Regions from separate parts of the Bradyrhizobium sp. STM 3557 genome, predicted to be linked through region 4. Evidence: predicted binding sites of a transcription regulator. Region 4 holds the regulator's gene; each other region holds the start of a gene.
The links. Region 4 encodes LexA, which represses DNA repair genes until DNA is damaged. Its sites were predicted from a motif close to TGTTCNNNNTGTGTTCNG; they were not measured.
Positions count from the first base shown of each region.

Region 1 (7,560 bases), 2.0 Mb from region 4:
CTCAGCACCCAGAGATTGTAGGCTGCGAGGTCTCTCAAGCCCACGGCATGCATGATGCTGTCGTATGCATATGAGACCAGGTAGAATGGAACAAAGAATTCGAGATAGGAGCTGCTGTTGTAGCCCGGCAGATGGTAAACGATCTTGAAGCCCGAGGCCTGCACCATCTTGCGGAAGGCGGAAAAGTTGGTTCTGTCATAATGCGCAGAAAATCCAAGATGCTCGGCTGTCTCGCCCATCGAGGTGGCAAGCAACTTTTTTGAGGCCGATTTGGGCAGCAGCCTATTGGCAACAGCAAATGGCGCATACCGCCCCGGAAACTGGGCTATCATATACCCCCCGGGCCGCAACACCTCGAACGCATTTCTTAGAAACTTTTGATTGTTGCTGAAGTGCTCGATACCAGAGCTGACCATAACAAGATCGACAGTACCTGCCGGAATTGGAATTTTCTCGACGGCATCGCATTGAATCTTCTCATCCAGAAGTCCGTTGTCCGCCATTTCGGCGCCATCGATGTCCAGCCCGATGAGCTTGATGCTGTACCAGCTCTTGTAATGCTGAGGAAAATGCCATTGTTTTCCTGCCCCGACGTCGAGCACGACCTTCGTATCCGGATGGGATAACAAGATGGCCCCGATCTTATGATAGGCCGCGAAGACATTCGCCTCATGAAAATGGTCGGGCGTGATCGCTCGTGAGAGCCTTCGGTTGAGCGCGAAGAAAGATTGTAACAGTCCCACTGAGATCTCCGGACAAAATGCCTTGCATATCGTGGCAGACGCTGCACACCGGCTCGCGGCTTTTCGAGATCCAAACCGGCCGCTCGGGGGTACGCAAACGCAGCACCAAGGAGGGCTAACACGGGCTGTCGACCTTGATCATCACCGGAATCCGGCCTCACGCTAATCGCTTGACGTGACAGCGGGTGGTCAATGCAGAGCCGGGCTCGCTTTCGTGCGCGTGCCTGGGCGGTTCCCGTTCGATCAAGGGGGCCGTGCCGCTCATTCATAAGCCGATGATGGCCGGGTCCGGAGGGCGCTGCAAGGGGCTTTGATGACTACTCAGTCCGTGCGAGCACCGCAATCTCGTGATCACCGCGTCACCGGGCATTCGCTCGATGTGCTTTCGGCGCTTCGATACTGAATGACACCAAAGACAACGTCGCCGACGGATACCGAGCATGAGATGATCCTTGGCGAAGCGGATGCAAGTGCCGTGCCGAAGCTAGGGACTTTCGTCGGCTTCGTTGCCGTGCGGATCTCAGCAAATCGTATCGACGGGCTCGTTCGAACAAGGCGCAGCGAACCTCGTTCTTGATTCATGAAAACGATCTTGATCTCGGGAGCAGGGATTGCAGGACCCACGCTGGCCTTCTGGTTAAAAGCAGCCGGATTTGAGCCAACCCTGATCGAACGAGCGCCTGCCTTGCGCGCCGGCGGCTATGTCATCGATTTTTGGGGACTTGGATACGACATCGCCGAGCGCATGGGGCTGATCGGCGAGATCAATCGCATTGGCTACCATGTGCAGGAAATGCGCATCGTCGATGATGCCGGTCGGCGCCTCGCCGGCTTTGGAACCAAGGCCTTTTCCGAGTTGACGGGAGGGCGTTACGTCACGCTGCAGCGAAGCGATTTGTCGCGACTGGTGTTTCGAAGCATCGAGCGCCATACGGAGACCCTTTTCGGCGACGAGATCATCGCAATCGAGCAGCAGACGGGCGATGTGAGAGTCGAGCTGAAGCATACAGGTCATCGCCGGTTCGATTGTATTATCGGTGCCGATGGCCTGCATTCTGCTGTCCGCAACCTTGCGTTCGGTCCTCAATCGCGGTTCGAGACCGACCTCGGCTATCGCGTCGCCGCCTTCGAGGCCCAAGGATATCGCCCACGCGACGACGACGTGTATCTGATCTACGGCCAGCCCGGTCGCATGGTCGGACGCTTTACAATGCGTGACGATCGTACGCTGTTCCTGCTTGTATTTCTTGCCGCCGATGCTGACCTGCCGGCCACACAAGAAGCCCAAAAGGCGATGCTTTGCGACATCTATCGCAATGGTGGATGGGAGTGCTCCAAGATGCTCGCTGCGCTCGCACAGGCTGGCGAGCTCTATTTTGACAGCGTGAGCCAGATTCGAATGCCGGAGTGGTCTCGCGGTCGAATCGCGCTGGTCGGTGATGCCGCGTTCTGCGTATCGCTGCTGGCCGGACAGGGCTCGGCACTCGCGATGATCTCCGCCTACGTACTGGCTGGTGAACTCGCGGCTTCGCAGGGCCGGTACAAGCAAGCGTTCGGCCGATATGAGACGATATTGCGGAACTATATCGCGACCAAGCAGCGCGGCGCTATACGCTTTGCCGGCGCCTTTGCGCCAAAGACGCAGTTCGGAGTTCTCGTACGCAATCTCGTGGTTAGAACCTTTGCCATTCCTGGTCTGGCCAGGCTCGCGATTGGCGGAGACATAGCTGACAAGCTGCAGCTTCCCGCGTACGGCTGGCCCAACGCGATTGCTTGGGTCTCGCCCGATACAAAAGCTCGCGCTCAGGACCAGGCGCGGTAACATCAATCGACGTTCCGAATTTCTTACTCCGTTCACCCCTCGAGGGCATTAGCAAATTTCCCGCGTTCCGAACGCCGGCCTTTACCCGGAAGCAGGCATGCATGGAGATGCTGCCCGGAAAAATGGGAGAGGAGTTCTTAATTTTCAGAGCCAAGCACTACGATATATCCAATCTCGATTTGCAGGCCGTGAGGGGACCGCCGATCATCTGGACGGAGCGCATTCCGCTAAGCTTGCAGCATGAGCACGGTTACAGATCCTTCTCAGCGAGCTCACGAAAGTCATCGGGCACGGAACGAGAAATCCCAAGCGCCACCGAGCCATATCCAATGGCATCCCATCCGAAGCGATCGCGGATCTTATCGACGGCACGGTCGGCCGCCGATCGCGCCATCCCTATTTTGGTGCCGGGACGGCGGGGTTCATCTTGCAGTCCAAGCGGAAGCTCCAACGCCAGATCCCAGTGTTCCTCAAGATGAGACACGGAAATCGCCAGGAGCGAGATGGTCTTCTCATCAGGATGTTCTGCAAGGACAGCGCGCACTAGATCGCTAGCGACCTCAGCAAGGATTAGGGTCGCGGAAATCGGTGCATCGAGCGTTACCGAGCGAGTGACTGAGTTCAGATTGGCGAAGCGAACGCGGACCGCCACGGTTCGACCAGGCCTGGACTTTGCCCGGAGCCGCGCGGCGATTCGGTCCGCGAGGTGAAACAAAGTGGGCCGATAAACCCACTCTTCGGCCGGCTTCTTGCCAATTGCTGACTGCGCCCCTGCCGATCGAGCCCGCTGGTGAGACTTGATTTGTCTCGGATCCCGATTCCATGCCAACGCTGCGAGTTTCTCACGTGCGGCGGGACCGGGTAGCCGCTCGAGCGACCATCCCGGTGTTTTTGCGAGCTGTCCGATTGTCTGCACGCCAATCGCTGCCAAGCCCGCCTTCCTGACCGGACCCACCCCCCACATCAGTTCGACGGGCAGTTGGTGAAGGAATTCCAGTTCGGTGTCGGGATCCACAACTACAAGCCCGTCGGGCTTGGCCACCTGCGAGGCGATTTTCGCCAGATGCTTGGTGCGCGCAACACCTACTGAGATCGGAAGGCCAAGCTCGGTGCGCACGCGCCAGCGGATTGCCGTCGCAATCTCAGCCGGCATGCCGAACAGATGGGCGCAGCCGGCAACGTCGGCAAAGGCCTCGTCGATGGAAATCCGCTCGACGAGGGGCGTGAAATCGCTGATCAGTTTGATAGCGCCCAGCCGCTGATAGTCTTTGAAATGGCCATCGACAAAGGTGAGGTGTGGACACAGCTCTCGCGCCTGCCGTCCCGGCATGCCGCTACGAACTCCAAAGGCCTTGGCTTCGTAGGAAGCGGCAAGCACAACCCCGCCACCGACGGCGATTGGTTTGCCGCGTAACGCAGGGTCGAGCAGTTGCTCAACCGAAGCGTAAAAGGCATCCAGGTCAGCATGCAGGATGGTGGCTGTCGTTGCCATCCCGACCGTTCACCCGTGAGTTTGGCCGAGGTCTGCTTGGACAGTACCTCGATGGCATCGAACAAAATAGGAACATTCTGCAGCTTGGTCAACCTGGAATTTGAGCATGTCCGCCAATCCAAAGCCGCTCCAAGGACCTGACCCGCTGGATGCAGCCGCCGACCAAGTGATCGCAGGTTGCGACGGCGCCTCGCCAGCTAATTCCCAAACACCCGTTTGAGCTCGTCGATTTGTGTTGCTCGAGCCGTCGAACGAGAGGGCCACGAAGCACCATGACGAGCTTGGCCGTCTCCTCGAGCTCCTGGCCGCATGGACCGCCGATCTCAGATCCTTGCCGGCGACGACGGCCATGGTTGGCAAGGAGAACGGCCGCATGCCGCCCTCAAGCGCACGGATGAGATTGCCGGCCTTCGCGTGTCCCGGACGGAGGTAAGGGACCAGATGCACTTGGCCACGCGCATGACGACATACGCGTGACGCATGACGACATACGGCGTGATCGGAGGAATGCAGTCGTTCGGATCGGTCTCGGGAAGGCAAGACATCGCGGTTGCGAACGTGGAGTGGAGGCGAACCACGGCACCCGTTCCGGGTCGCGTTTCGTAGAACGCGCGGTGCAGAAATATCTCCTTCGAAGGCGGATCGCCGGACACGTGCCGGCCGTGACGATCGATCTTCGAGATGCCGCCGGGATCGAGAAAGCCGAGACAGGAATTCGTCGGGGTGACCGCGAGGCTATCCTCAACCGCGACGCTGATGTTTCCGGCCGAGCCGACCGAAAAGCCGCGCTCGAAAAGGGAGCGCGACAGCAGCGCGATGTCCTCGCGGAGCCTGGCCTCGCTCATGCTGCTGCCGCGAGCTTCCGCAACGCCTCGGCGAAGAAGTCCGGCGCGCCGAAATTCCCGGACTTCAGGGCCAGCGCCAGGGGCCGCGGCGTGGCCGCCAACAGGACCGGGACACCGGGATCAATCTCCGGTCCGATCGTCAGCGCATCGAGCTCGAGCGCTGACACGACGGCGCCGGAGGTTTCTCCGCCGGCCACCACCAGGCGGCGGATGCCGTTCTCCACCAGGCAGCGCGCGCTGGCGGCAAAGAGCTGTTCCAACGCCTTCGCAACGTGTCCCCGGCCATGACGTTGCTGAGCTCCGGCAACGTCCTCGGGTGAGCCTGAGGAATAGACCAGAGGCGCTGACCCTGATGGGCGCGGACGAAATCGACCACCTGCGCGGGCCCAGTGCGGCCCGCCAGCACTTCCTCGATGCAGACGTTCAAGGTCGGATGGGAAGCTGCGTGAATCTCGATCTGCTGCCGCGTTGCGCGCGAGCAGCTCCCGGCAAGGATCGCCTCCGGTCCGTCGACGCCTGCGAAGCCCGAGGCGCCGCCGGTCGCCAGACCGTCGTGAAGAAAATTGGCCGGCAGCCCCAGCGCGATGCCGGAACCTCCCGTCAACAGTCGCGCATCGCTGCTGGCCCGGCCGATCGTGATCAGGTCAGCATCGCTCAGCGCATCGACGATCGCGAGCGTCTCGCCCCGCTCGGCGGCTTGCTGAAGCGCGGCGCGCAAAGGACCGACGCCGGCCTGGACCGTGGGCCAGGTGACAAGCCCGACCGGCGCTGTGGATTGACGCCCGAGCCAGCGGCGGATGTCCGGGTCCGTCATCGGATTGAGCGGATGATTCTCGAGCCCCGATTCGCTCAGCAGCCGATCGTCGACGAACAGGTGGCCGCGATAGACGGTTCGGCCCATCGTCGGGAACGCAGGACAGGCGATCACGCCCTTGACGCCGAGCGCATCGGCCAGAGCTTCGGCGACCGGACCGATGTTTCCGTCCGGCGTCGAATCGAAGGTCGAGCAGTATTTGAAGACGAACTGCCGGCAACCTTGATCCCGCAGCCAGGACAAGGCCGCGAGCGACTGCGCCACCGCCTCGCTCGCCGGATTGGACCGGCTTTTGAGCGAGACTACCCCAGCCTCAACGTCGGACGGCGCCGGCCTGCCCGGCACGCCCAGGAACTGAGTGGTTCGCAAGCCACCTTGTCCGGGAATCCCCCTGGCCAGGGTATTGGCGATGTCGCTTGCGCCGGTGAAATCGTCTGCGATGACTCCAAGCAGCATGGGCGGGCTACGCGCTGGCGATCAGGCGCCGCATCTTCTTCACTGCAGCGTCCGGACTGGTGAAGACGGGCGTCGTGGTCACCGCACGGACCGCACTTGCCGCCCGCGAGGTCGAAAAATGGGCGAGCACGATCGCGTCAAACCCTTTCAGGGCTGCTGCGCTCTCGGCGACAAGACGATTGTGGGTCTCCTCATCGCCAGCGCGCAGCGCGGCGATAGCGCCTTCTGCAACGATTGTGGTCAGACGCGCGCCTTTGCCTAGACGCTTGGCTTCCTCAGCGAATTCGGCCTCCATGCCCTGTACGGCCGGGCCAAAGGTCGCGATCATCGCAATATTGCTTCCTTCGCCGATCGAGGCCTCGAACATCGCCTCGTTCGGCTTCAGCACAGGCACATCGACCACTTTCGCGGCTTGCTCGATCGCCGTGCCGAAAGCCGAGCAGGTGAACAGGATGCCATCCGCCCGGGTCTTTCGCGCATAGCGCGCAAGCTCGACGATACGTTCGGCGAGATCGGTTGTGAGCTCGGGCTCGCGCGCTCGGTCCGGCGAAAGACTTTCCTCCAGGATGTTGATCGCCTCGGCCGCTGGCCAGTTGGCACCGAAGGCCTGATGGATCGGCTCCATGGCGATCGGTGTGGCATGGATCAATGCGATACGCGGGCTCGATGACACGACGTTCTCCGTTTGATTTCGGGGTCTTTCGATCGGCGGTGAGGGAATGCGATCAACGGCGTTGGCGCTCGCCAATCCGTGCGCAGATTGCGGCGCTCACTTGCTCTGTCGTCGCCGTTCCGCCGACATCGCGGCTCCTCGTATCAGGCCGTTCAAGCGTCGCGTCGACCGCAGCGTCGATATCGTCGGCAGCTTGGCCGTATTTGACTGATCCGCTCTTCTCCCCGAACCAGCGTAGCAGCATGGCTGCCGACAGCACCAAACTGACCGGATTTGCAATTCCTTTGCCGGCGATATCGGGAGCGGATCCATGTCCGGCGTTGGCGGCTGCATGGGTTGCTCCGACGTTGAGAGCCGAAGCCAGCCCGACGCTCCCGGCCAACGCGTTCGCCAGATTGGAAAGGATATCGCCGTACATGTTGCTGGTCAGAATCACGTCAAAGCTCCCGGGGCGCGAATACAGCTCGGCGGCCATGGCATCGACATCCACCTCACGCAAAACGACGTCGGGATGCCGCGCCGCGACGGCCTCGGTTTCACGCCAGAACAGCCCGTCAGTGACCTGCAGGACGTGACGTTTGCCGACGAAGGTCACGTGACGCCGGCGCTTCTCGGCGATCTCGAACGCGCGTTCGGCAATGCGGCGCGACGCGCGCGCGGTGATCAGCCGCAACGACATGGCGACGTCAGGGGTCGGCATGAACTCGCCATAGCC
Region 1 is NZ_CP120697.1:1,683,645-1,691,204, reverse strand. Features, by position in the region: gene P6U24_RS07685 (class I SAM-dependent methyltransferase) at 1-743, opposite strand, end outside; gene P6U24_RS07680 (FAD-binding domain) at 1,324-2,565, shown strand; gene dinB (DNA polymerase IV) at 2,816-4,057, opposite strand; gene P6U24_RS07670 (class II aldolase/adducin family protein) at 4,381-4,902, opposite strand; gene P6U24_RS07665 (nucleotide-binding domain containing protein) at 4,899-5,240, opposite strand; partial or broken gene otnK (3-oxo-tetronate kinase) at 5,303-6,172, opposite strand; gene P6U24_RS07655 (aspartate/glutamate racemase family protein) at 6,180-6,845, opposite strand; gene P6U24_RS07650 (isocitrate/isopropylmalate dehydrogenase family protein) at 6,898-7,560, opposite strand, start outside.
Region 1: a site for LexA is predicted at 4,115-4,132, ahead of dinB (DNA polymerase IV). Genes of this name have one in related genera too.

Region 2 (7,560 bases), 2.1 Mb from region 4:
GGCTCGTGCTATTCGAACAGCCTTTCGGGCGCGACCGTGAGGCGGTAGGCGACCTCGGTCGAACCGTCGATGACTTCGAGCAGCGCGTTGCATAGCGGGCAACGCACGTCACGCGCGCGTCCGCTCCGCGACAACAGCTCGATCCTGCGAAAGCCGGCCTTGCAGGCTGGGCAGATCACGTCGTCTTTCTTCATGGACTGACTATGCACTGCGGGGATTACCGTTCCACGACGCCGCGGTGCCAGGGCACTTTTTCTGCTGCGGGACGGCAGGGTGGAGGCGCGGGCCTGCGGCACCGGCCAAACGTCAAAAGCCCCGGGCGCAGATCCGGGGCTTTCTTTCGGCGCGGATGGATTTCAGGGCCCAGCGCCTACGATGACGGTCGTTAACCAGGAGGCCGCGCCGGGGCACGGCCGACCTGATGTCCTGCTCGCGCTGGCACATTTTGGATCGTCCGACGTTTTCAGGTCGTCCGATCCATGGCTTGTCCGATTAGCCTATTCGACGTCCACAGTCGCTCGATGGTCTCGCTTCAGCGGACGACTGCTCGCCCACAACCCTAACCTTATACCTCAACCAAAAGTTTATTACAATGGATGTAGATAGAAGGGGGCGGGGCGGGATTGCCGGGACCAAGGCGATCCTCCATCCCGGCGGCCGCAATGATGGTTCTTCGCCGAGCCGTGCCGAGGCGGCCTGATGTACAAGGTCATCGACACCATCCTCAACATCGGCTGCCTGCTGGCGGCACTGTTCTATCTGCTGACGATCGTGTGGGCGCAGGCGAACTGCTCGCTGATCCCGGTTTTCGGCCGGCAATGTCGCGGGCCCGAGCTCGACGCGTGGATGATTCCGTTCTTCCTGGCGCCGATCGGAATTCCCGCGCTGATCGGGGTCGCCATGATGCTTTGGGGACTTCGTGAGCGCTAGAGCCTTCCCCGTTCCGACTGAATCGGAACGGGGCTCTAGGTTTTTGTTTTGACGCGTTTTCTTGACGCGAACCGGTGTCCACTTCGCTTGAAAACGCTCTAGCGCGCGGCCGTTGTCAGAGCCGTCGTCCTCGTGTCATTGGGATGCGGCGGATGGAAGCGGGGACGGCGGTGAATCAGACGGTTCGTAACGAACGCAAGAAGCTGCTGGCGACCTGGTACAATAACTTTTCCATCGCGGTGCTGGTCGCCGGCTTCCTGACGCCGTTCTGGACCATTATCTACGGAACGTCGCAGCCGCAATCCGGCGACCTGACGCGGATCATCGGATTTGGCATTTGCCTCGTGCTAGGCGCGGTCCTACGTTATCTGGCACATCGCACCTTGGGCGGACTGGAAGAGTAGAGCGTTTCGAACGAATGACAGGAGCCTCGATCATGACCAATTGGCAGATGTTCGCGCTCGCCTCACCTGTCATCGTGGTGCTCGTGATGTGGCTGCAGGGCCTTGCAGAAGGCTATTTCGATCGTGCCCCGTCATCGGATCGTCATCAGGTCGGCGGCGGTTCCGGTTTCCTGCGCGGCGCGCGCGCCAAGGCGGACAAGAACTAGCGCCTTCCTGCCGACGCAATATGCGATCGTGTGCGACTGCGAGCGTGCCGGTGCATCACTATCCGCTAACCATGATCAGCCTTGAAATCTGTTCAGCTCGGCTGGCAGGTACAACGTGCGATGGTGAAGCGGTTCATTCCACGCATCGCGTGCCGAACAAAAGCAGAAGCCTGCCCGGAACTTCGTTCTTGCCAGGAGAACAACGGATTGTGATGGAACTTTTTCGCGATCAGGAAAAGCTCCTCGCGACCTCGATGGGACCGACAATCGCTGCATTGAAGTCGTCCAGCGCGTCCGCCGGGATCCAATATTCGAGATGCGCGTGGCCGCTGGCTTCCTGCACCTGGGAGCGGGCAAGGAATCTCTGCTTCACCTGAAAGCGCGTCACATAACCGGCGCCGCTGGCGGGGACATTCCAATCCCGTGCGATCGTCACGGCGTAATCCTCGCTCAGCACCGGATAGAAGATCGGCTGATCAGGCAGTCGCGGCGGAAACGCCCTCATGCCACTCTCGCGAATCAGCGCGAGCTCGGTTGGGCCGACGGGCCGCCACAGAGAGATGGTCGCTTCCTGCTGCACGCGTCCTGATAGCGGAATGGAGAGCATTGAAGCACTCGGCTGAGCAGCAGCGATGCGCTGCTGCACAGCCGTGAATGACCTGCCTATGGCTTTACGCAGATCGCCGCGCAGGCGTCCTCCATCGGTGCCTGCGAGGTGCAGGTCGCGGCGTCAGGTCCGACATAGCTTGCGATGATCTCGCCCCCAGTCGCGGCGCTCTGTGGCGGCCGGTGATTGTTGCAGACCGCCGCCATGATGAGTTCACCCTCGGCGCATTTGAGCTTGCAGACCTGGCCGCCGGGCCCGTTGGACTGGGTGATGAAACGGATCGGCGCGGTGGCCGTGGACAGCGCGGCAGCATCGGACACGCTGGCGTCCTTGCCGGCGGGGCCGGGCGGGCCAGGCGGACCGGCAGGGCCAGGGGGGCCAGGGGGACCGGCGGGACCTTGTGCTCCCGGCGCGCCTTGCGCGCCCGCGAGGCCTTGCTTGCCTTCGGGGCCGGGGGGACCCTGCTTTCCTTCCGGTCCTGCGGGGCCCTGCTTTCCTTCCGGTCCTATCGGACCTGCAATGCCGGCAGGCCCTGCCGGGCCTTGCTCGCCCTTCGTGCCCGGCGGGCCGGCAGGCCCCTCAAAACACCCGCCCAACGACAACGCCAGACCGCAGGCCACGGCCGACACCAAGACGCGCGTCCTCATGCTTCCTCCCACCCCGTTTGCGTGTGTTGAATTTTCTCGCGATACAATCTGAAGGAACCCGGACGGGAGTCAATCCAAGTCTGATGTGCTGGCGATGGCCGAATGTGGCCGCGCATAAGGCCGGCACATTCTTCTTTTCCGCAGGATCTCTTTCCCGCAGGATCGGCGGGCTTGTCGGAGGCGTGTTACGATGCCCGGTCGCCTGGGACCGTCGAGTGGGCTGGCTCTCGCTCGTCATTGTCATCGTGTCGCTCGGCGTGATCCCGCTCGCCGTCCGCATGGCGCGCACGCGTGCACATAGGCGCTTCGCCCAAAGAAAGAGGCCGCCAACTGAGGCGGCCTCTCGCAATCTCTAAAGGTCAACCGCCTTCAGCGGCAAGGTTTGCCAGACATCATGGCCGCCCTGCTGTGGCAGCCGTCATGCATTCTTTGCTGAGTTTTCTGAGCGCCCGGTTTCTTTGCAGGGCCCTGTGTCTGTGCGTGCGTCGACACCGAAGAGGCTAAAATGATCAGAGCCAAGGTGACTTTGAAAAGTGATTTCATGATCTACCCCAAAATTGTTCAAGCTGAAGATCAGTCGTCAACGGGAACCAATCTAGCGTCAAAATCGAATGAGGACACTCCTCAGATCAACTTAGGACATCGGGGCTCATAAGAACTGTACCTCCGATTGCGTAAAGAACATATTGCGAACGTGGAACAGATCGGGTACATTGCTCCCCAAGATTGATCGGCCCCGTTCTCGTTAACCGTTTGTCCGTCACGCGAATCCCCGCCATAAGGAGCGCCTATGTCCGCCACCGCCCTGCGCATCGTCGAAGGTTCTTCCATGGATAAGAGTAAGGCGCTGTCCGCAGCCCTGTCCCAGATCGAGCGCCAGTTCGGCAAGGGCTCGGTGATGAAGCTCGGCAAGAACGACCGCTCGATGGACATCGAGACGGTGTCGACCGGATCGCTTGGGCTCGACATCGCGCTCGGCGTCGGCGGCCTGCCGAAAGGCCGCATCGTCGAGATCTACGGGCCGGAATCCTCAGGCAAGACCACGCTGGCGCTGCATACCGTGGCGGAAGCGCAAAAGAAGGGCGGCATCTGCGCCTTCATCGACGCCGAGCACGCGCTCGATCCCGTCTATGCCCGCAAGCTTGGCGTCAACATCGACGAACTCCTGATCTCGCAGCCTGACACCGGCGAGCAGGCGCTGGAGATCTGCGACACGCTGGTGCGCTCGGGCGCGGTCGATGTGCTGGTGGTGGACTCGGTCGCTGCGCTGGTGCCGAAGGCCGAGCTCGAAGGCGAGATGGGCGAGTCGCTGCCCGGCCTGCAGGCGCGGTTGATGAGCCAAGCTCTGCGCAAGCTGACCGCTTCGATCAACAAGTCGAACACGATGGTGATCTTCATCAACCAGATCCGCATGAAGATCGGTGTGATGTACGGCTCGCCCGAGACGACGACGGGCGGCAACGCGCTGAAGTTCTACGCCTCGGTCCGTCTCGACATCCGCCGCATCGGTGCGATCAAGGAGCGCGACGAGGTGATCGGCAACACCACCCGCGTCAAAGTGGTGAAGAACAAGCTGGCGCCGCCGTTCAAGCAGGTCGAGTTCGACATCATGTATGGTGAGGGCGTCTCCAAGATGGGCGAGATCCTCGATCTCGGCGTCAAGGCTGGGATCGTCGAGAAGTCCGGTGCCTGGTTCTCCTATGACAGCCAGCGGCTTGGGCAGGGGCGCGAGAACTCAAAGGCCTTCCTGCGTGCCAATCCCGACATGACCGCCAAGATCGAGACCGCGATCCGCCAGAACTCCGGCCTGATCGCCGAGCAAATCCTGGCCGGCGCCGCCGAGCGCGATGCCGACGGCGAAGAGCCGGCCGAAGAATAAGCCTTACGACGATAGCGGGCGCGCCTGGACGTTGACTTGCGGGCGTCCAGAGTGCCTGTTTGCGCGTGCCTATGCAGGGCCGAAATCCTCGGTGCCTTTCGGGCAGACTCCGCCGCGAATTTCGATGGGCGAGAGTGCCAGTCTTCCGGAGGGGAAAGCATGACGCGGTTGATCTTGACGGCTGACGATTCCGCCGCTGGCGCGCTTCGGCGAAGTGGTCTTGCCGACCTTGTGGTCCCAATTCTCCATCGATTCGCTTGGGGACCACTACCGTCGCATGCAGAGCTGTCGGCCTATCTCGCGCCCAGGACAATGCAACGGAAGGGATGGCATTGGCTGGATCACGTCTCTCATCGCAATATCGCCGCGATCGGGGGACGGAGGCAAAGTTTCCTCGAGATCGTCGAGCGCTGCGAGCGTGTCGAGCTGTGGATTGACAACCGTCCGAACGATCAGCTGGTTCTGATCTGGCTGCTGGACGCCTTGCGCGATTTTCCGGAATTGGCGACGAAGATCGTGTTGCGGTACGTCGACACGCCGTTGTTTGACGCGCTGCCGAAACAACTCGCCACCTGGACGTTTGTCGGCGTTCAGCTCACGCGTGAACATCTCGATGTTGCCGGTCTGGCGTGGCGGGCATTCCGGGCGCCGACCCCGCAAGCTTGGTTCGATCTGTTGAAGCAGGATCTCAGCGCGCTGCCGCAGCTTCCCCGCTGCGTACAGGAGATGCTCGAGGAGCTGCCCGGCGCGATGACGGGGCTTGGCGCGTCGGAGCTGCGGATGCTCGAATTGCTGTCGGCGGGCTACCGACAGCCATTCGATCTGTTTCCCCACGCTCGCGAGCGCTTTCAAAGGCGTGTGTACGACTATTGGGAGGCAGGCGCCTTGCTGGATGGTCTGGCCCTGGCGCCGGTGCCAGCCATCGCCGGCCTTGCCGAAGGGCCGTTCACGCTCGAACTGCACGACAACCCCGAGCGGTTCGATCGCTACCAGGCAAGTACGCTGTCGCTGACGCCGCTCGGCAAGGCCATCCTCGCCGGCAAGGAGGATTTCAGCCGGCACAATCCAATACACCGCTGGTGGGGCGGCACCGAATTGACCAACGCCAATCTCTGGCGTTGGGGCACGGTGCTGATCGCGCCTGATTCTGAAGCGCCTGATGTGATCGAGTGCCGCGAGCCGTGGCGCTCGATCGAACATGCGTGATGAGCTACTCCGCCGCCTGCGCGTAGTCCGCCATCGGCGGGCAGGAGCAGACCAGGTTGCGGTCTCCGTAGACATTGTCGACGCGACCCACGGGGCACCAATATTTGTCTGATCGCGAGGAGCCCGCCGGGAAGCAGCCTTCGCTGCGGCGATAGGCGCGAGACCAATCGTCGTCGGCGATGTCGTGCACGGTGTGCGGGGCATGGCGCAGCGGCGAGGCCTCGATCTTGAAGCGGCCTTGCTCGACCTCGGCGATCTCCTTGCGGATCGCGATCATGGCATCGCAGAAGCGGTCCAGCTCCGCCTTCGATTCCGACTCGGTCGGTTCGATCATCAGGGTGCCGGGCACCGGGAAGCTCATGGTCGGCGCATGGAAGCCGTAGTCGATCAGCCGCTTGGCGATGTCGTCGACCGTGACGCCACTCGTCTGCTTCAGCGGGCGCGGATCGACGATGCATTCATGGGCGACACGGCCGCGGACGTTGCGATAGAGCACAGGGTAGTGCGCTTCCAGTCGCGCTGCGATGTAGTTCGCATTGAGGATCGCGATCTCGGTCGCCTGCTTGAGGCCGTCGCCACCCATCAGCAGCATGTAGATGTAGGAGATGGTCAGGATCGAGGCGGAGCCGAAGGGAGCCGCCGAGACCGGGCCGATGGCATGCGCCACGCCGTCATCCGTCAACGGATGGCCGGGCAGATAGGGCGCAAGATGCGCCTTCACCCCGATCGGGCCCATGCCGGGGCCACCGCCGCCATGCGGAATGCAGAAGGTCTTGTGCAGGTTGAAGTGGCTGACATCAGCGCCGTAGTCGCCGGGCCTGGCGAGACCAACCTGCGCATTCAGATTGGCGCCGTCGAGATAGACCTGGCCGCCATGCGCATGCACGATCTCGCAGATCTCGCCGATATGCTCCTCGAACACGCCATGCGTCGAGGGATAGGTGATCATGATTGCGGCGAGCCGGTCGGCGTGCTTCTCGGCCTTGGCCTTGAGGTCGGCGACATCGACATCGCCGCGCGAATCGCAGGCGACCACCACGACCTCCATGCCGACCATCTGGGCCGACGCCGGATTGGTGCCGTGAGCGGAGGAGGGGATCAGGCACACCTTGCGATGGCCCTGCCCGCGCGCCGCATGATAGGCCTCGATCGCCAGCAGCCCGGCATATTCTCCCTGCGCGCCCGAATTCGGCTGCAGCGACACCGCGTCATAACCGGAGATCCTGCACAGCCAGTCCTCGAGCTTGCGGAACATCGCATGATAGCCGGCGGCCTGGTCGCGCGGCACGAACGGGTGCAGCGAGGAAAATTCCGGCCAGGTCAGGGGGATCATCTCGGTGGTCCCGTTCAGCTTCATGGTGCAGGATCCCAGCGGGATCATGGCGCGATCGAGCGCGAGATCACGGTCGGCGAGCTTGCGCAAATAGCGCAACATCTCGGTCTCCGAGCGATGCGCGTGGAATACCGGATGGGTCAGGAAGCGGCTCTGCCGCTTCAGCTCAGATGGCAGCGCCTCGCGCGCTTCCGTCTCCACCGCCGCGTAAGCGAGCTTGCCACCGAAGGCGCGCCACACCGCCTCGACGGTCTCGGGCGTCGTGGTCTCGTCCAGCGCGATCCGCAAGCACTGGTCACCGCGGCCGAGATTGATCTTCTCCGCGAGCGCCCGCGCGATGATGTCCTC
Region 2 is NZ_CP120697.1:5,784,249-5,791,808, reverse strand. Features, by position in the region: gene P6U24_RS26770 (hypothetical protein) at 9-194, opposite strand; gene P6U24_RS26765 (hypothetical protein) at 700-930, shown strand; gene P6U24_RS26760 (hypothetical protein) at 1,083-1,334, shown strand; gene P6U24_RS26755 (hypothetical protein) at 1,367-1,540, shown strand; gene P6U24_RS26750 (ADP-ribosylation/crystallin J1) at 1,770-2,147, opposite strand; gene P6U24_RS26745 (hypothetical protein) at 2,204-2,467, opposite strand; gene recA (recombinase RecA) at 3,585-4,673, shown strand; gene P6U24_RS26735 (DUF1835 domain-containing protein) at 4,833-5,879, shown strand; gene gcvP (aminomethyl-transferring glycine dehydrogenase) at 5,884-7,560, opposite strand, start outside.
Region 2: a site for LexA is predicted at 3,472-3,489, ahead of recA (recombinase RecA). Genes of this name have one in related genera too.

Region 3 (7,560 bases), 2.8 Mb from region 4:
CCGATCTCGAATTTCCGGAAGGGCCGGTGGTGATGCCCGACGGATCGGTTGTGCTGGTCGAGATCCGCGGGCGCAGGCTGACCCGGGTCTGGCCCGACGGCCGCAAGGAAGTGGTGGCGCAGATCCCCGGCGGGCCCAACGGCGCTGCGCTCGGCCCCGACGGCAAGATGTACATCTGCAATAACGGGGGCTTCTCCTGGATTCCGACGCGCAACACGATCATGCCTGGGCCGCAGCCTGAAGATTATATCGGCGGCTCGATTCAGCGCGTCGACCTGCAGAGCGGCAAGGTCGAGACCGTCGTCACCAAATGCGGCGAGCACGAATTGCGCGGGCCCAACGATCTGGTGTTCGACAGGCATGGTGGCCTGTGGTTCTCCGACCTCGGCAAGCGCCGGGCGCGGGAAATGGATGTCGGTGCGTTCTATTACCTCAAGCCGGGCATGAAGGAGATCGTCGAGGGCGTGCATGGTGTGCTGCCGGCCAATGGCATCGGCCTGTCGCCGGACGAGACCACCGTTTATATCGCGGAGACGCCGACCGCGCGGCTCTGGGCCTACGATCTCTCCGAGCCCGGCACGGTGAAACCGCGCGACGTCATCTATCGCGGCGAGCGCGGCAAGCCGATCGCGGGCCTTGGCGGCTATCAGATGTTCGACTCGCTCGCGGTGGAGGCGAATGGCAATATCTGCGTTGCCACGCTGATCACCGGCTGCATCACGGTGATCGCGCCCGACGGAACTGTGGTCGAGCAGGTGCCGACCGGCGACCGAGTCACCACCAACATCGCCTTCGGCGGCGAGGGGCTGAAGACCGCCTACATTACGCTGTCCGGCCGCGGCGAGCTGGTTGCGATGGACTGGAAGCGGCCGGGCTTGCCGCTGAATTTTTTGAACAAGTGACGAGGGCGTGATAGTCCCACTGTCATTGCGAGCGAAGCGAAGCAATCCAGCGCCTGCGGCAAGATCAGTCTGGATTGCTTCGTCGCTTGCGCTCCTCGCAATGACGGAAAACTTTCGATGCCTTTTCTCGAACCGGTAACCCTGCGCGGCGCCTATGCGCGGCTCGAGCCCTTATCGCGCGATCATTACGACGGGCTGGTCGAGGCGGTGGCCGATGGCGAGTTGTGGAAGCTCTGGTACACCGCGATTCCCAAGCCGGAAAATATGGCAAAAGAGATCGAGCGCCGGCTCGGCCTGTTCGCCGCCGGCTCGATGCTGCCGTTCACGGTGTTCGATGCCGACGGGCGCGTCGCGGGCATGACGACCTACATGAACGTCGATGCCGCCAACCGCCGCGTCGAGATCGGCTCGACCTGGTACGCGAGGCGCGTGCAGCGCAGCGCGCTCAACACGCAGTGCAAGCGGCTTTTGCTCGCGCATGCGTTCGAGACATTGAATTGCATCGCGGTCGAGTTCCGCACGCATTTTTTCAATCATCGAAGCCGGCGCGCGATCGAGCGGCTCGGCGCCAAGCAGGACGGTATCCTGCGCAGCCACCAGATCACGCCGAACGGCACGTTGCGCGACACCGTAGTCTACAGCATCATCGCCTCGGAATGGCCGACGGTGCGGGCGCATCTCGACTTCCAGCTCAACGACAAGCCGCGCTGATCCTTTCCTTTGCGCGAGGCGCGCGCCGTGCTACGCGCCTCGCCGACGTGAGCGACAAAAGAGCAGAAGACCAAGATGGAAACGTTCGACTATGTGATCGTGGGGGCTGGATCCGCCGGCTGCGTCGTGGCCAATCGTCTGAGTGAGGATCCCACGGTCACGGTCTGCGTGCTCGAGGCGGGCCCACGCGACTGGCATCCCTACATCCATCTGCCGGCCGGCTTCATCAAAACCTTCTACATGAAGAGCATCAACTGGTGCTATCAGCAGGAGCCCGGGCCCTATACCGGCGGCCGCAGCATCTATGCGCCGCGGGGCAAGACGCTCGGCGGCTCGTCCTCGATCAACGGCCATATCTACAATCGCGGCCAGCGTCAGGATTTCGACACCTGGGCGCAGATGGGCAATCGCGGCTGGAGCTATTCGGACGTGCTGCCGTACTTCAAGCGGATGGAGAAGCGGATCGGCTTCGGCGAGGACGCCTATCGCGGCCGCGAGGGCAGCCTCACCGTCACCACCATGGAATGGAAGGACACGCTGTGCGAGGCCTTCATGGATGGCGCGGTCAGCATCGGTATTCCGCGCAACCCCGATTACAACGGCGCGATCCAGGAGGGCGTCTCCTACGTCCAGCGCACAATCCAGAACGGCCGGCGCGTCTCGTCGGCGACCGCGTTCCTGCGCCTCGCGAGCCGGAGGCCGAATGTCGAGGTGCGCACCCATGCGCATGCGACGCAGATCGTCATCGAGGGCAAGCGCGCGGTCGGTGTGCGCTATGCCAAGGGCGGGCGTGGCGGCGTGCCGATCGAGGTCCGTGCGCGCAAGGAGGTGATCCTGTCCGGCGGCGCCTACAACTCGCCGCAATTGCTGCAACTGTCCGGCGTGGGCAACCCGGAGCTGCTCCGCGAGCACGGCATCGAGGTGCGCCATGCGCTCGCAAGCGTCGGCGAAGGTCTGCAGGATCACTATGCGCCGCGCTCGGTCGGCCGCGTGAAGAACATCAAGACCGTCAACGAACTCGCGCGGGGCTTAAGCCTGTGGGGCGAGGCGCTGAAATGGGCGACGACACGCCGCGGCGTGCTGTCGCTGTCGCCCACCATGGTCTACTGCTTCTGGCATTCCGGCGAGACGGCCGAGAGCTCTGATCTGCAGCTCACATTCACGCCGGCGAGCTACAAGGAAGGCGTGCAGGGCCAGCTCGAGGATGAGCCGGGCATGACGATCGCCTCCTGGCAGCAGCGGCCCGAGAGCCGCGGCTACGTCCGCATCCGCTCCGCCGATCCGTTCGCCCCGCCGATCATCCAGACCAATTATCTCGCCGCCGAGCTTGACCGCCGCGTCGTGGTCGCCGGCATGAAGCTGGCGCGTAGGATCATGCACTCCGCACCGCTTGCGCCTTATCTCGCCTATGAGGATTTCCCGGGGCCGAAAGTCCAGAGCGACGACGAGTTTCTTGCCGCTGCAACCCAGCGCGGCACCACCACTTTCCATCCCGGCTGCACCTGCCGGATGGGGCCGGCAGACAGCACCTGGGCTGTTGTCGACGACCAGCTTCGCGTTCACGGCCTGCAAGGCCTGCGCGTGATCGACGCCTCGGTGATGCCGCGCATGATCTCGGCCAATCTCAACGCCTCGACCCTGATGATCGGCGACAAGGGCAGCGACCTGATCATGGGCAAGCAGCTTGCCGGTGCGAATATCGCGTCGGCATGAGCAGCCGCGTGATGCCATAATCGCCATCAAGATTTAATCGCGCGGTCATGTCCCTGTTACCGCGCGCACCTAGTCACGCTCGACATGCCATCACTTGGGGAGTGAATGAGTTGTCGAACGATATTCGTCGCGATCGTCGCGAGTTTTTAGCATTGCTCGGCGCATCCGCCGCCACGGCCGCGCTCACCTCGAGCATCGAACGCGCGCACGCGATCCCGGCCTTCAACCGCCAGGGCGGGATCGAGGACGTCAAGCACATCGTGGTTCTGATGCAGGAGAACCGCGCCTTCGATCATTATTTCGGCAGTCTGCGCGGCGTCCGCGGCTTCAACGATCCGCGCGCCGTCAAGCTGCCCAACGGCAATCCGGTCTGGCAGCAGCCGAATGGCGCCGCCTCCGTGATGCCGTTCCGCGTCGACAATGCCGCGAACGTCTATGTGGAAGACGTCGCCCACGGCTGGAACGACGGCCAGAAGGCCTGGAACAACGGCAAGTACGACCAGTGGATCGCCAACAAGGGCACCACGACCATGACCCACATGGACCGGCGGGATCTGCCCTGGCACTACGCGCTGGCAGACGCCTTCACGGTGTGCGATTCCTATTTCTGCTCGGTCATGGGCCCGACCGATCCGAACCGCTATTATCTGTGGACCGGTTGGGATGGCAATGACGGCAAAGGCGGCGGTCCTGTCATCACCAATGCCGAGGCCGGCTACGACTGGACGACATTCCCGGAGCGGCTGGAGAAGGCCGGCATCAGCTGGAAAGTCTATCAGGACATCGGTGTCGGCCTGACCGCGAGCGGTTCCTGGGGCTGGACCGAAAATCCCTGGATGGGCAATTTCGGCGACAATTCGCTGCTCTATTTCCACCAGTACCAGAATTCGCAGGCAGGCAGCCCGCTCTATGAGAAGGCGCTGCGCGGCACCAACATCGCCAATGGCGGCAGCTTCGAGAACCTCTTCGACATGCTGCGCAACGATGTCCGCAACGGCACGCTGCCGCAGGTGTCGTGGATCGCGGCACCAGAGGCGTTCAGCGAGCACCCGAACTGGCTGCCCGGTCCCGGCGCCTGGTACATCTCCAAGGTGCTGGACATCCTGACCTCCAATCCGGACCTGTGGAGCAAGACTGTTCTCCTCATCAACTACGACGAAGGCGGCGGCTTCTTCGACCACGTGGTCGGGCCATATCCCGCTCCGTCGGCGGCCTTTGGCCAGTCCACCGTCGACGTGTCGAGCGACCTGTTCGCCGGAGACGGCAGCCATGTCGCAGGGCCTTACGGCCTTGGCGTTCGTGTGCCGATGCTGGTCGTCTCGCCCTGGTCGCGCGGCGGCTTCGTCTGCTCGGAAGTGTTCGACCACACCTCGGTGATCCGGTTCATCGAAAAGCGCTTCCATCGCACCGCGCCCGGCCTGTTCGAGAGCAACATCCCGGCCTGGCGCCGCGCGGTCTGCGGCGACCTGACCTCGGCCTTCAACTTCACCTCGCCCAATGAAGGCCTCTCGCCGCTGCCGGCCACGGTCGGCTACAAGCCGCCGGCGAGCGACCTCGCCTCCGGCATCCGTTATGACAACTATCATCCGGTGCCGCCGGCGAAGCAGGTGATGCCGGTGCAGGAGCAGGGAATGCGTCCGGCGCGCCCGCTGCCCTACGATCTGCGCGTCGACGGCGAGGCCGATCCGGCGCACAACAAGTTCGCCATTCGCTTCGCCAATGTCGGGCAGGCGGGCGCCTGCTTCCACGTCCGCTCCGGCAACACCGCGACCGGGCCGTGGAGCTACACGGTCGAGGCCGGCAAGTCGCTGCAGGGCTCGTGGGATCTTGCCGCCAGCGCCGGCCAGTATGATCTGTCGGTCTATGGACCCAATGGTTTCTTCCGTCACTTCAAGGGCGGCGGCATTGCGGCCAATGTCGCACGCGTGGATGTCGATACGGTCCACGTCTGCGATGCTCTCGATTCGCTGTTGCTGGCGGTGGCGCTCACCAACAACGGCGCTCCTTGCGTGGTGACGATCGCCGACAATTACAGCGGCCAAACCCAGAAGCACCGCCTGCAACACGGCCAGACTTACAAGATGTTGCAGCCGCTGCTGGCGACGCATGGCTGGTACGACCTGACCGTGACGGTGGACAGTGATCCTGGCTTCAACTGGCAACTCGCCGGTCACGTCGAGAGCGGCCGCCCGTCCGTGAGCGATCCGGCCATGGCCAAGTCAGCGACGACATAAGTCCGCGACGACATAAGGCCGTCCACTGATTGCGAATGATTGAGTGAGAGGTGCAACGCCCGGGAGCAGATCCCGGGCGTTTTCGTTCGTGCCCGGCTATCGGCCTCCGACGCAGCGCGCGATCTCCGCGACGAACGACAAAGGTCTCGTCACTGCCGGTTAACGACGGTTACTGAGTGTGTCATTTTGTTCTCTATTTGTTCTTGCGACATGACCATAGCATGCTACCGACGATTATTAGCACCAAAGAGGTTTCTTCATGCGCGATGTGCCGGCCGGCGTCAGTGACGCTCAGATTATCATCTACAATGACGATGACACCCCGTTTGACTTCGTCGTCGATCTCGTCCGCTCCATCTTCGGTCGTTCGGAGGCAGAGGCGACTGCCTTTGCGGCCACGATCGAAAAGCAGGGCAGGGCTGTGTGCGGCATCTACGCGCCAGCCGTCGCCGATGCGATGCTCACAACCGCGCAGCGACAGATAGAAGAAGCCGGCCATCGCCTGCGCGTCACGGCCGAACAACTCGGGGCCGCGATCGGAAGGGACGAGCCTTGCTGTGCCATGTGCGGGGAGCCGGCGGACGAGCAGGATCTTGTCAGGGGAGAGCATGCGCTGATTTGCGGGCCGTGTGTGCTGACCGCGGCCGATCGCATGTCGAGCGCCGCGCGCAGCCGGACGTTCAAATATGCGCACGAGGCGATCGCCTGGCATTTTGCGGGACACAGGCAGGATGAGATCGTCACCACCTCACGGCGGTTTCCCGGACATATGCGCGCCGATCTGCAGGTCGCGCTCGACCGCTTGTTCTCGGCCGCGCCGCTGCGCTTCTTCGGGCTGTACGAGGAGCATCGCTATGAAACGCTCACCTATGCCGGCCTGACCAAGGAGGGACAGCGCGCCGTGGCGATCTCCGCGGCGCAATTCCAGGATCTCGATATCGGGGAAGACAGCCCGATCAAGTGCCTCAACAACGGCCTGTGGCTCAATCGTGCGGGTGACCTGCGCTACGCGGTCGTGCTCTCGGGCCACCGCGAGTATGGCGAGGAGACCGGCATCTGCGTGGAGATCGCGGTGCCGGCCGGTGAAGACGGCGTTGGCTTGGTGCAGCGTTGCTTCGCGGAGCTCGAAGCTGCGATCAACGCTGCGCGATCCTATCGCGGCAAGGTCCTGTCGCTCGAAGGGAGCACCGATTATCGCGGGCGCTCGAGAGGCATCATGGTCCACCGGTTACGGCAGGTCCACCGCGACGAGGTCATCCTGCCCGAGCCGACCCTGAAGCTGCTCGATCGTAACGTGATCCGCTTCATCGAGAGCCGCGAGAGGCTGCGACAACTAGGGCAATCCACGCGCAAGGGCATTCTGCTGTACGGGCCGCCGGGCACCGGCAAGACGCATACGATCAAATACCTCGCCGCCAATCTTCCAGGACACACCTCGCTCGTCATCACGGCCGGCCAGATGGGTTTGCTGTCGCACTACATGGCGTTGGCGCGGCTGCTGCAGCCGACCATGGTGGTGATCGAGGACGTCGATCTGATCGCGCGGGATCGTGAGGACATGGACGGTCCCTGCGAGGAGTCCCTGCTCAATGCGTTGCTCAACGAGATGGATGGCCTGAAGGACAACGCCGACATCCTGTTCGTGTTGACCACCAACCGGCCGGAGCAGCTCGAGGGCGCGCTGGCCGGCCGGCCGGGACGCATCGACCAGGCCATCGAGGTGCCGCTGCCCGATGACATCGGCCGCGAGAAGCTGGTTCGCCTCTATGGCGGAGGGTTGGTGCTGACGGACAGGTTGGTGGCGGAAGCAGTGGCGCGCACCGCAGGCGTCAGCGCCGCCTTCATCAAGGAGCTGATGCGTCGCGTGGCGCAGTCGAACGTCATGCGTGGCGATGGCGGGAGGGTCAGCTCCGCGGACCTCGCGGAAGCCTTGGATGACATGCTGTTCACCGGCGGCACGCTGAACGTTCGACTGCTCGGCGGCGCCAATGGGGGATCGA
Region 3 is NZ_CP120697.1:6,480,521-6,488,080, reverse strand. Features, by position in the region: gene P6U24_RS30035 (SMP-30/gluconolactonase/LRE family protein) at 1-902, shown strand, start outside; gene P6U24_RS30030 (GNAT family N-acetyltransferase) at 1,020-1,613, shown strand; gene P6U24_RS30025 (GMC family oxidoreductase) at 1,689-3,326, shown strand; gene P6U24_RS30020 (phosphocholine-specific phospholipase C) at 3,437-5,560, shown strand; gene P6U24_RS30015 (ATP-dependent Clp protease adaptor ClpS) at 5,820-7,560, shown strand, end outside.
Region 3: a site for LexA is predicted at 5,748-5,765, ahead of P6U24_RS30015 (ATP-dependent Clp protease adaptor ClpS). Genes of this name have one in related genera too.

Region 4 (7,560 bases):
TGCGCACCGGGAACGATGTGTTTCTGCTGAAGGAATGGCTTGCGGCCGATGCCGATGCGCGACTCCCGACCGATCCGTCGCTGGGGGAGGGCGTCTCCTGCGACGATGCCGGTTGCGTGGTGCCGATGGCCGATGGGCGCCTCATCGCTCTGTCATGGCGCGCGGACGCGCTCGCGGACGATTGCGCGCGCACCGCTCTGGTCGTGACAGTGCGGCAGGCGCCCAGGGAATGCGCCGCCGCGGTGGTCGATCGCGAGCGGTTGTCGCATCAGGGCGCGCTCGCGCTGCGCCGAGAGGGTCCAACCCTGGCGGTCGATGCGGTCAGGCCCAACGGAATCTATCGGCCATGGTGGCCAGGCGCAGCGGATGCGAGCGAATTCGACACCAGCTTGACGCCGCGCCCGCCGTCATCGCGTACGCCGGATGCAACGCCGCCAGAGGCCGATCAGCAGCAGGACGACTAACAACCGCGCAAGCACATTGCTGCGATCTCAGCGGTCTGCTTGATTGGCAACGCAAGATGCGCCTGTGTGCGTTCGGCAACGCATGGGGTGGCCGGAGGAAGACATGCACATTGGTCTTATCGGAGGGATTGGTCCCGCCGCGACGGATTTTTACTACCGACGATTGATAGCGACGTTCGCAAGCCGGAAGGCGGCGCTGGAGCTAACGATCGTGCATGCCGACACGCAGACGCTGCTCAGCAATCTCTCGCGCAATGACATCGAGGCGCAGGTGGCGATCTATTCGCGGCTTACCGACCGTCTCGTCGCCGCCGGTGCCGGTTGCGTCGTCGTCACCTCGATTGCGGGACACTTTTGCATCGAAGCGTTCAAGTCGGTATCGCCGCTGCCGGTTGTCGACATGATCGCCGAGGTCGGCCACGCCGTCGACAAAAATGGTCTGAAGCGGATCGGAATCCTCGGAACGCGCACCGTTATGGAAACGCGCTTCTATGGCGGCATCCGCAGCGCCGAAATCATCCCGCCGAGCGGAAGCGACCTGGATGACGTGCATCAAGCCTATGTGGCGATGGCTGCTTCGGGTGTTGCGACCGAGGCTCAGCGGTCGATCTTCAATCATGTGAGTCGCAAGCTGCTCGAGGAGAACGGCGCCGAGGCCATCATGCTCGGCGGCACCGATCTCGCGCTGGTCTTCAGCCAGGATCACGCATCGTTTCCGCTGGTTGACTGCGCCGCCATTCATGTCGACGCGATTGCAAGGCTGGCGCTTTCAGCATGAGCGGGATCAGTTCGTCGCCTCCGCCGGCCCAAGACGAGCTGCGGGCGGCCGCATGGGCGGAGGTTCGCGACCTCCTGGAATTGCAGCTCGCGCCGCTCGGCCGCCGTGCGTTGACCGCGCTTGGGCCTCGCCCCGGTGAAAACGTGCTGGACATCGGCTGCGGTGGCGGCGAAACCGCGCTGGAGCTTGCGAGCCTCGTTGGCCCGGACGGTCTGGTCACCGGAATGGACGTGTCGGCTGCGGCGCTGACGTTCGCTCGGCGCACGGCCGAAGGCTGCGACCGCGTGCGGTTCACGGCGAAAGCTGCGGCTTGACCTCTGGGCGATGCCATATGAGGAAAGAGCTTCGTAAGCGGGAGCTAACTTCGCAGGAATGCCTATGCATTGTTTGTATTACTCTCCCGGCGCGTGCTCCATGGCCGTGCACATCGTGCTCGAGGAGATCGGCAAACCCTACGAATTGGAGCTGGTGTCGTCCCGCGGACACCTCGGCGGTGTCGGTACGACAAATCCGGAATGGATGGCAAAAAATCCCAAGGGGAGGATTCCGGCGTTGTCCGGCGTCACTGGGCGGATCGGAGGTGCGGACGACCTGCTGACCGAAGCGCACGCCATCTTGTTCTATCTTGCGCGCAGGCATCCCGATGCGGGACTGTTGCCTGCGGACGCGGCCGGGGAGGCGCGCGCCATCGAATGGATGAACTGGCTGTCCAGCAATGTGCACGCGATGTCCTACGGCCAGATCTGGCGGCCGAACCGCTTTGTCGCAGACGAGCGCGATTACGCCGCCGTTCAGGGCAAGGGACAACAGAACGTCCGCGAGCAATATGCCTATATCGAAAGCCTGGTCAGTGACGGCCGCGATTGGGCGCTGCCCGGCGCTTACTCCGTGGTCGATCCCTATTTGCTGGTGTTCTATGGATGGGGCGCACGCGTCGGTCTCGATATGTCGGCGAGCTATCCGGCATGGCACCGTCTGGCCCAACGGGTATTGCAGCGGCCAGCCGTGCAGCGCGTGCTGGCCAAGGAGAATATCTCGATTGCTTGATTACGTCGCCGCATGCGCCATGACCGGCCTGCCGCCTGAAACACAGCGCGGCCGATTGGCATCAAGACGAGCTATCAGCCAGTACGTGGCAGCTCGAAGGTGCCCAGATGATACTCGTCGAGGTCCGACAGGGCGTCCTCCGCCGGAGCATCTTGGTGCGACTTCGGAAGCTGCAGCATCGTGAACTCGGCCTGAGGATATTGGCGCCAGATCGCGAGATCCTCGGCGGTCACCGTGAGCCAGCCGAACCGATGCATGTAGCGGCCGGGCTCGACCACGCGCCCGGCCTTCTGCCAAGTGATCTTTCCAACGATCTTGGGCCCTGCAGGCTGTTGCGAACCAAGCTTGGGACCTAGCCCCCGCGGAGCAGTGATCTGCGAAATGCTTTTCGGAGCAATCTCATCGGCCACAACACGCTCTCCCCCTCGGCGACCTCATCATTTCCGCCGAGGGCTGAACGTGGGCCCATCAAGCGTGGGCGCCTCTATGTTTAAGTTATCGATATCGGCCTTATTGGTGTCGTCGTCGTTTGGGTCGCGGCGGCGGTCGCAGCCGGGACGTCGGACTTGCGGTCGGCGGGCTTTCCCGTCACCGGGAGCTGCAGCACTGTGACGCGCTGGCCTTCGCGGAGTTGCGTCACCAGCACGCGGGTGCCGTCGGCGAATTCGATCGCGTCGTGATGACGATCCGGGACATGGCGCTCGAGCGTGTTGAACTTGGCGACGCGCGAACGGACCGTCTTGGTCCAGAACCAACGGCTGTCATATTTGACGTCGTCCTCGAATGCCAATTCCGTTCCGGGAAGCATGCAAACCGCGACACCGGGCTCGCTCTCGGACGCGAAGCCACGGGTCGACGTGCCGCGGAACGTCGTCGACATCAGCGTTTCACCCACCTTCGCCGGGCGGGACGCAACAGCATGCAGGCTATAGTCACACATCGGATCGCTCCTCGTTCGAGATAGCCGACCCGCGCTCCCCCCGGAAAGGCGCAGGCCTCTATCAGAGTGGACATCGATCGTAATCCTAGCGCGTCGTTCACGGCAATTCTGCGCTGACCATAGGCTAGCTCGATCACAAGCGTTTGAGCTTTAACCTACGGCAAAGCGAGCGCACAAAATCACTCTGCCGCCAAATACCTTCGGCACGCAGCATCAGTCCGACACGGCCGCCTGTTCGCGGGCCGGCGTAACGAGGCCCCCGTTTCAGCAAGTTCGCATCAGCCCCGCGAGAGACCAACTCCGGCGAACTTCGGCAACGCAGCAGCACTCGTCAGTCTATCGTACCCGTCCGGCTTTGGATCTGACGTTTGCACCGGGGCGCGCTGCGCCTGCACGCAAACGGCAAGTCCGCCGCAGGGATTAGTACTTGCGATACAGCCCGACCAGCTTGCCCTGGATCTTAACCCGGTTGGGCGGCAGGATACGGACTTCATAAGCGGTGTTGGCCGGCTCGAGCGCGATCGACGCGCCGCGGCGGCGGAAGCGCTTCAAGGTGGCCTCCTCGTCGTCGATCAGCGCGACCACGATGTCGCCGGTATCGGCGCTCTCGTTGCGCTGGATCAAGGCCATGTCGCCGTCGAGGATGCCGGCATCGACCATCGAATCGCCGCGCACCTCGAGTGCATAGTGCTCGCCATTGCCGAGCATGTCGGCCGGCACGCTGATCGTGTGGCTGCGCGTCTGCAGCGCCTCGATCGGCGTACCGGCGGCGATCCGGCCCATCACCGGAACGGCGACCGGCCGCTCGCCGTCATCCAGCGCGGGCGTGGAGGTGCGCACCTTGCCGAGATTGCCTTCGATCACCGAGGGCGTGAAGCCGCGCCGGTTGCCTGCGGCCTGCGACAGCTCGGGCAGCTTGATCACCTCGATCGCGCGGGCGCGATTGGGCAGGCGGCGAATGAAGCCGCGCTCCTCGAGTGCGGTGATGAGGCGATGGATGCCGGACTTCGAGCGCAGGTCGAGCGCATCCTTCATCTCGTCGAATGACGGCGGCACGCCGGCTTCCTTGAGCCGCTCGTTGATGAACCGCAGGAGTTCGTACTGTTTGCGCGTCAGCATCTCGATGAAGTCCCCAGGTTGATGTCGTCCGAGCTCCGCGACTGGTCGCTTGCGAAGGTCCGGAATTGCGTTACCGCAAGATACTCGAAACAAATCATGAACGGACACTATATGTTCGATATGTGTTCCGCAATCATTAATTTGGGGTGAATCCGCCCGGTTTTGACGATATCGAGCGCAGGAAAACCGGGTCTATCTGGCCCGGCAAAAATCGACGACGGTTCGGCGGCCAGCACAAGGCTTCCGTGTTCCCCCTTCTTGTGAAACCAAGAGCGGCTTTCCGTCAAATACTGAAATCCAGTTGCGGGTCCGTGTCGTTCTCGCCCAGCAGGGAAGACAAAGATACTCCCAGCAGGCGCACCGCCTTCGGAAGGGGCATGGCATTCTCCAGCAGACCGATTGCCAGGCGTGCGAGATCGTCACGGTCCGCGACAGCCGTAGAAACGGATCGGCTGCGCGTGATGATCTCGAAGTCCGCGAACTTGATCTTCAGCGTCACGGTTCGCCCCCGACTGCCGACTGACTCGCAGTGGCGCCACACCTTGTCGATCAGCGGCTCGAGCTCTGCGATCATGGCGTCGAGTTCGGCAAGATCGGTCCGGAATGTGTTTTCCGCACCGACCGATTTCCGGATTCGGTTGGCGCGGACTGGCCGTTCGTCGACGGCGCGCGAGATCCAATAGTAGTAGGCTCCGGCCTTGCCAAAGTTGGCGCACATGAACTCCAGCGCCTGTTTGCGCATGTCCAGGCCCGTGAAGATACCAAGCTGGTTCATCTTCGCGCTCGTCGCCGGGCCGATGCCGTGGAATTTGCCGACAGGTAGCGATTCGACGAAGGCCGGACCCATTTCGGGAGAGATGACGAACTGTCCGTTTGGCTTTCGGTGATCGGAGGCAAGCTTCGCCAGAAACTTGTTGTAGGAAATGCCGGCCGAGGCATTGAGGCCGGTCTCGGCCTTGATCTTCTCGCGGATCCGCAGCGCGATGTCCCTGGCCAGCGGGATGCCTTGTAGGTTCTCCGTGACATCGAGATAGGCCTCGTCGAGCGACAACGGCTCGATAATTGCCGTATGCTCGGCAAAGATGTGGCGGATCTGCCGGCTGATCTCCTTGTAGACCTCGAAGCGCGGCTTCACGAATATCAGGTCCGGACACTGTCGCTTCGCGGTGACCGACGGCATCGCCGAACGCACGCCGAACCTCCGGGCTTCGTAGCTCGCAGCGGCCACAGCGCCTCGTTCCGCCGAGCCGCCCACCGCGACCGGCTTTCCTCGAAGCTCCGGGTTGTCTCGCTGTTCCACCGACGCGTAGAACGCATCCATGTCGATATGGATGATCTTGCGATGAGGCGCCGCCGAGGCACCTCGCTCTGGATCGGGTTCGGCCATGCGCGGACTATACAAGAGTCCGTAACGCAAGTCGCCGCCATGCCTGCACCTCGTCGGTCTTGCCGCGTCTCTTCGAGTTCTCTTCAGGACATGGCAGGCAGGTGGTTCAAGACATCAGCTCGAGATCCGATTTGAGCGCGACCAGGAAGCGAGCAGCTTCGCCACCGGTCACGATGCGATGGTCAAAGGTGAGCGACAAGGGCAGCATGCGCCTCACCGCAGGCTGGCCCCGATACGCGACTGCCCGCTGTGAGATCCGACCCGCTCCGATGATTGCCGCTTGCGGCGGCACGATGATCAGATTGGCAAACCGGCCGCCGATCATCCCGAAATTCGACAGCGTAATGGTCGCACCACGTAGCTCTTCCGGGGGTATCGAGCGCGCGATTGCGTCAGCGCGCAGGCGGTCGAGGCCAGCCCGCAGGTCCGATACGCTCCGCTCTGCGACATTACGCAAGACAGGAACGATCAGGCCGCCCTCGGTATCGACGGCGATGCCGAGATCGATTCGGGCGATCAGGCGGCGTTCTCCTGTGCGGGAATCATACCAGGCATTGAGCGTGGGTTGTGCCTTGCAGGCGGCCGCGATGGCCCGTACCAGGCGGATTGTCACGTCCTCGCCCGTCGGCCAATCGTCGATGTCGGCTTCATCGGTTACGGTGGCGGGGACGATTTGCGCATGGGCTGCCGTCATACGCTGGGCCATCGTGCGGCGCATGCCGCGCAGGGGTTCGGCGCGACCGGTCTGGGCCATCCCCTTCGCGGCCCTTTCGACATCGGCGCGCGTGATCGTACCGTCGGGTCCCGTGCCTTCGATGAGCTCAAGGGCCACGTTCAGCTTGCGCGCGAGTGCGCGTACCGCCGGAAACGCCCGAGATTCCTGGCCGCCTGGCCGCGCGGAGTGAATTCCCGTCGGCTGCGGATGCTCGCCGCGACCCAGCTCGCCGACGATCGTGCCTGTGTCTTGCTCGGCGCCTTCGGCAAATTCGACCAGGGGCGTGCCGACCTTCACCATGTCTCCCTTGCCGCCGAACAGGTGCGCGATGCGCCCGCTCGAGGGCGATGGTATCTCAACGACCGCTTTGTCGGTTTCGACGGAGAGAAGCGGCTGATCGGTGACGACATGATCGCCCTCGTTGACGTACCAGGTTACGATCTCCGCCTCTTCAAGACCTTCTCCGAGATCCGGCAGCATGAATTGGCGCATGGGGCGAAGTCCGTCGAGGTCTAGCTGAACTGACACACCTTGCGCGCCGCGGTCACGATGCGTTCGACCGATGGCATATAGTACTGCTCAAGACGCGCCATCGGGACGATCGTATCGTAGCCGGTGACGCGCGTCACAGGTGCAAGCAGCGAGGACAGGCTGTGTTCTGCGATCGTAGCCGCAATCTCGGCTCCGAATCCGCCGGTGCGCGCGGCCTCGTGCACGATGATGCAGCGTCCGGTCTTTGCGACCGAACCGAGCACGGCTTCTTCATCATAAGGTCTTAGAGTCGCGAGATCGATGACGTCGGCGGAGATGCCTTCGGTAGACAGCGTGTCGGCAGCGGCCATGGTCTCCTTCAGCGCCGCACCCCAACTGATCAAAGTGAGGTCGCGACCGTCCCGCAGCACAAAGGCGCGATCCAGAGGCAGGGCTTCGCCATTGTCCTCCACCTCGCCTTTGGCCGAGCGGTAGAGGCGTGTCGGCTCCAGAAATACGACTGGATCGGGGTCGCGGATCGCTGCGAGGAGAAGCCCGTAGGCGCGTTCCGGCGAAGACGGCATGACGACACGCAGACCGGGAATATGGGCCAGCATCGCCTCGGTGCTTTCAGAGTGA
Region 4 is NZ_CP120697.1:3,700,021-3,707,580, forward strand. Features, by position in the region: partial or broken gene P6U24_RS16755 (ComEC/Rec2 family competence protein) at 1-464, shown strand, start outside; gene P6U24_RS16760 (aspartate/glutamate racemase family protein) at 568-1,242, shown strand; gene P6U24_RS16765 (methyltransferase domain-containing protein) at 1,239-1,556, shown strand; gene P6U24_RS16770 (glutathione S-transferase family protein) at 1,657-2,289, shown strand; gene P6U24_RS16775 (hypothetical protein) at 2,364-2,546, opposite strand; gene P6U24_RS16780 (hypothetical protein) at 2,780-3,229, opposite strand; gene lexA (transcriptional repressor LexA) at 3,650-4,348, opposite strand; gene dinB (DNA polymerase IV) at 4,632-5,735, opposite strand; gene P6U24_RS16795 (dihydrolipoamide acetyltransferase family protein) at 5,842-6,942, opposite strand; gene P6U24_RS16800 (alpha-ketoacid dehydrogenase subunit beta) at 6,963-7,560, opposite strand, start outside.